One region of the Streptomyces sp. NPDC017056 genome, then DNA from elsewhere that is predicted to be linked to it. Evidence: riboswitches for the same ligand, from Rfam matches in the RefSeq annotation. Region 1 holds a riboswitch; the other holds the start of a gene.
The links. A riboswitch is a leader RNA that binds a small molecule or an ion and turns the genes downstream of it on or off. The one in region 1 is predicted to bind cyclic di-AMP.
Positions count from the first base shown of each region.

Region 2: another riboswitch for cyclic di-AMP. It lies ahead of ACH4OW_RS30525 (transglycosylase family protein); the one in region 1 lies ahead of ACH4OW_RS31205 (M23 family metallopeptidase).

Region 1 covers NZ_JBIRPD010000021.1:43,101-45,481, reverse strand. The annotation lists gene ACH4OW_RS31210 (M16 family metallopeptidase) at 1-590, shown strand, start outside; cyclic di-AMP (ydaO/yuaA leader) riboswitch at 804-959, shown strand; gene ACH4OW_RS31205 (M23 family metallopeptidase) at 973-1,770, shown strand; gene ACH4OW_RS31200 (GntR family transcriptional regulator) at 1,990-2,381, shown strand, end outside.
Region 2 covers NZ_JBIRPD010000020.1:57,063-59,443, forward strand. The annotation lists gene ACH4OW_RS30520 (transglycosylase family protein) at 1-540, shown strand, start outside; cyclic di-AMP (ydaO/yuaA leader) riboswitch at 760-966, shown strand; gene ACH4OW_RS30525 (transglycosylase family protein) at 970-1,653, shown strand; gene eno (phosphopyruvate hydratase) at 2,024-2,381, shown strand, end outside.

The DNA of each region.
Region 1 (2,381 bases):
CCCAGCTGCTGATCGGCCGCATCGGCCCGGACCGGCACGACCGCGCCTGGCCCGCCCAGGTGGTCGGCACGTACTGCCTGGGCGGCACCCTCACCTCCCGCCTGGACCGGGTGCTGCGCGAGGAGAAGGGCTACACCTACGGGGTGCGCTCCTTCGGCCAGGTACTGCGCTCCTCCGCGGCGGGCGACGGCGCCGCGATGCTCGCCATCAGCGGCTCGGTGGACACCGCCTCCACCGGACCGGCGCTGGACGACCTGTGGAAGGTGCTGCGCACCCTCGCCGCCGAGGGCCTGACGGACGCCGAGCGCGACGTCGCCGTGCAGAACCTCGTCGGCGTGGCGCCGTTGAAGTACGAGACCGCCGCCGCCGTGGCGGGCACCCTCGCCGACCAGGTGGAGCAGCAGCTCCCGGACGACTTCCAGGCGCAGCTGTACGCGCGGCTGGCGCAGACCGGCACGGTCGAGGCGACCGCGGCGGTCGTCAGCGCCTTCCCGGCGGACCGGCTGGTGACGGTTCTGGTGGGTGACGCCTCCGAGATCGCGGAGCCGGTCAAGGCGCTCGGCATCGGCGAGGTGACGGTCGTCGGCTGACGGGCCGTGACCCCGGCGGGCTGACGGGCCTGTCACGAGGAGATCCAGTGGTGCGAGTGCCACTGGATCTTCTTTTTGTCCCAATTGCTGGGAGTGGTTGCCTGATGGCCGTGTGACGTACAGCACAAAACATCAGTTCTGTTTGCCGATTGAAAGTTGCCCCGATTAGCGTCGATGCGGCTGTCCGCCAGACCGACGCCGCAACCGCGGCACGGACAGTCATCGCCGAATCCCCGCACGGCGCGAGCCAAGGGGAACCGGGGACCCATGTCCCTTGGGGTGAATCGGGCGCCTTCCCGGAGGTGCCCGTAGGAGACCTTCCTGCTCCGAACCCGTCAGCTAACCCGGTAGGCGAGAAGGAAGGAAAGGACACAGCCAGCACATGGCGTTCACCCGTGCCACCGGGAAGCACCGTGGTCCGAGCCGCAGCGCGCGGACGACCCGTAACCTCGCCGGCATAGCCACGCTCGCCGCGTCCGGCGTCATCGCCTCCGTCGCCTCCCCGGCCCTCGCGGCCGGCAACCCCGACGAAGCGAACACCCACGACACCGGCTTCCACCAGGCCGTCGTCCTCGGTGACGAACTGGCCGAGCAGATCGAGGCGCAGGCCGACGCGCAGCAGGAGGCCGCCGACGCCGCCGCCGCGCAGGCCAAGGCCGAGGCCGAAGCCCGGCAGCAGGCCGCGGAGGCCAAGCGCAAGGCCGACGCCGAGGCGAAGAAGGAGCGCGAGGCCCAGGAGCGCGCCGCCCGCGAGGCGGAGCGCAAGCGCCTGCTGACGTACGTCGCGCCCCTCGACAGCTCCTACGTCTCCACCAGCTACAAGGCGTCCAGCGGCCTGTGGTCCTCCGGCAGCCACACCGGCATCGACTTCCACGCCTCCTCCGGCACCTCCGTCCACGCCGTGGGCTCGGGCACCGTCGTCGAGGCCGGCTGGGGCGGCGCGTACGGGAACAACGTCGTCATCAAGATGAACGACGGCACCTACACCCAGTACGGCCACCTGTCGTCGATCAACGTCTCGGTCGGCCAGACCGTCACCCCGGGCCAGCAGATCGCCCTGTCGGGCAACACCGGCAACACCACCGGCGCGCACCTGCACTTCGAGGCCCGCACCTCGGCGGAGTACGGCTCGGACATCGACCCGGTCGCCTACTTGCGCTCGCACGGCGTCAACGTCTGACGCGCCCGCTCTTCGTTCGGTGCCCCGGCCGCTGCGGCCGGGGCACCGGCGTTTTCGGGCCCGCCGCGATCTCCCCGCCCACCGCGTTCCTGGCCAAAAAATAACCATGAATTCGCCGGGGCCACAGGATAAAGCCGGCCCGTCGAATAGAGTCGCGGGAATGCCGCCGGCCGACGGCGGTGCGGACGTTTCCAGGGGATTACGGCGGAGGCACGGACGATGCGAGGCCACATTTCCGCGCATGCGGTGTGCACGGCGATCCGCGAAGACATCGTGACCGGCGTGCTGCCGCCGGGCAGCCGGCTGATCGAGGAACTGCTCGCCGGCCGTTACGGGGTCTCCCGCGTCCCCGTGCGCGAGGCGCTGCGGACGCTGGAGTCCGAGGGCTTCGTCACCATCAGGCACCACGCGGGCGCCTGCGTGGCCGCGCCCACCGAACGGGAGGCGGCCGACCTGCTGGACATCCGCGGCCTGCTGGAGCCACTGGGCGCCGCCCGCGCCGCCGCCCGCCGCACCGCCGCGCACCTCAAGGTGCTGCGCGGGGTGGTACGGCTGGGCCGCGAGCGCGCCCGGCAGGGGCAGCGCGCCGAGCTGCGCCAACTGGACGGCTG
Region 2 (2,381 bases), on a different contig from region 1:
TCCTCCCCGTCCGCTCCCGCGACGCCGTCCCCCTCGACCGGTTCCGGCACGCCGACTTCGCCGGCCGGGCCCCCGGCGAAGACCCCGGAGCCGAAGCCGTCGCCGACCGGCACGGGCGGGGGCCAGGACCCGTCCCGTACGCCGGACCCGTCCGGTACGGGCGGCACGCAGGACCCGGCGCGCCCCGCCGACCCGGCAGGCCCGGACGACGGCGCCTCCACCAGTCCTACCGTGCCCTCGGGCCAGGGCAAGCACCGCGGCGACGCGGGAGACGGGCGGGAGCCCGGCAGGGGCACCGGTGGCGCGGGCGACGCGGACCGGTCCGGCGGGGAGCACCCCTCGCGGGGCGGTGACGCGCACCGTACGGACCCGGGTGCGCCGGGCGGCTACACCGTGCGGCCGGGTGACAACCTGTCAGTCATCGCGGCGGACCGCGGAGTCGACGGGGGCTGGCCGGCGCTCTACGAGGCCAACAAAGGTGTCATCGGGGGCGATCCCGACCTTATTCACCCTGGTCAGCGTCTCGACCTCGAACGCTGATCGAGGTATTTCGCACGCAATTGCCCGCTTTGGTGAAAGTGAGACATGGATCTCGTTCGGGACGGCGCCGCCCGTACCGTCCGTTGTTTCCAAACCTGCGACGACCTGCGGAAATGTGATGATCCTGTGATGTCTGGGGGCCAACTGGCCTCAGATGTAGGGGTTTGAACCGGCGGGGTGTTCGTGTTTACCGTCTTCATCGCTCGCCAAAGCGGGCCCTTGGACCACACGCCGAATCCTGCCGGTGGTCGGAGGTCACTCGTCGCGACAGCGCCGAAGGCAGGAGCGGGGGACCCAAGGTAAGTGCCGGCCCCGCCCGTGAAAACGGGTGACCGGCTAGGGGTGAAGCCGCGTGGAGATCACGCGGCCGGGCGACTCACAGCCCGAACCCGACAGCTCACCTCGTAGGCGTCGGTGAGGAAACGAACCATGCTGAACACCAAGGGCAAGCACCGCCGTCCCTCCAAGGCCGTCCGCGCCGTCACCCTGGCGGGCGTCGCCGGTGCTGCTGTGGCCGTCCCGCTGATGGGCGCCACCTCTGCCTCCGCCGCCAACAACTGGGACGCGGTCGCCCAGTGCGAGTCCGGCGGCAACTGGTCGATCAACACGGGCAACGGCTACTACGGTGGCCTGCAGTTCACCAACTCCAGCTGGGCCGCCGCCGGCGGTACCAAGTACGCCCCGCGCGCCGACCTGGCCAGCAAGAGCCAGCAGATCGCCGCGGCCGAGCGCCTGCTCGCCATCCAGGGCCCGGGCGCCTGGACCTGCGCCGGCGGCCACCTGGGCAAGGGCAACTCCAACGCCACGGCCGAGGGCGGCTCGGGCAGCTCCACCAAGTCGCACAAGTCCCACAAGTCCTACTCCGCGCCGCAGCACTCCTCGCGGTCCGAGGCCCGCAAGCAGGGCCAGGACCTGGCCCGCAAGACCCCGGCCCCCCAGAAGTCGACGCCGAAGTCGAACCCCAAGGGCAACTACACCGTCAAGTCCGGTGACACCCTCGCCAAGATCGCCGCTTCCCACGGCACCAACTGGAAGTCGGTCTACGAGAACAACAAGTCCGTCATCGGCGGTAACCCCAACCTGATCTTCCCGGGTCAGAAGCTGGCCGTCTGAGCCTGCCGACCCCTTGAAGGACCCCGGGTGACCGAGTCGCTCCGTACGTACGGCGGTACGTACGGGCCCGGCACCCCGGGGACCGGACGTCCCGGGAAACCGCTCTTCCCGTGAGACAGCCCCGCCACGGCGCGTCGTCCCCCAACGCGCCGCGGCGGGGCTGCTCCGTTTCCCGGCGAGCCGCCCCGGCCGCCCGCCCCGCCCCCCCCACGTGGCGGTTTTCCCGTTCAGCGAACAATGTGCCCGTACATCCCGTGAACAGGGGCTTTGTGGGTGTTTTCGTCCCACGGACCGGGCTGGCGGCAAGCGGAAGCCGCCGGGGCCGTTAGGCTCGTGCTGCAGAACTCCAGACACCCATGAAGGAGACAACGTGCCGTCCATCGACGTCGTCGTAGCTCGCGAGATTCTCGACTCGCGAGGCAATCCCACGGTCGAGGTCGAGGTCGGCCTCGACGACGGCAGCACCGGCCGTGCCGCCGTCCCGTCCGGCGCCTCGACCGGCGCCTTCGAGGCCATCGAGCTGCGCGACGGTGACCCGGCCCGCTACCAGGGCAAGGGCGTGGAGAAGGCCGTCCTCGCGGTCATCGAGCAGATCGGCCCGGAGCTGGTCGGCTACGACGCCACCGAGCAGCGCCTGATCGACCAGGCCATGTTCGACCTGGACGCCACGGACAACAAGGGCTCGCTCGGCGCCAACGCCATCCTGGGCGTCTCCCTCGCCGTCGCGC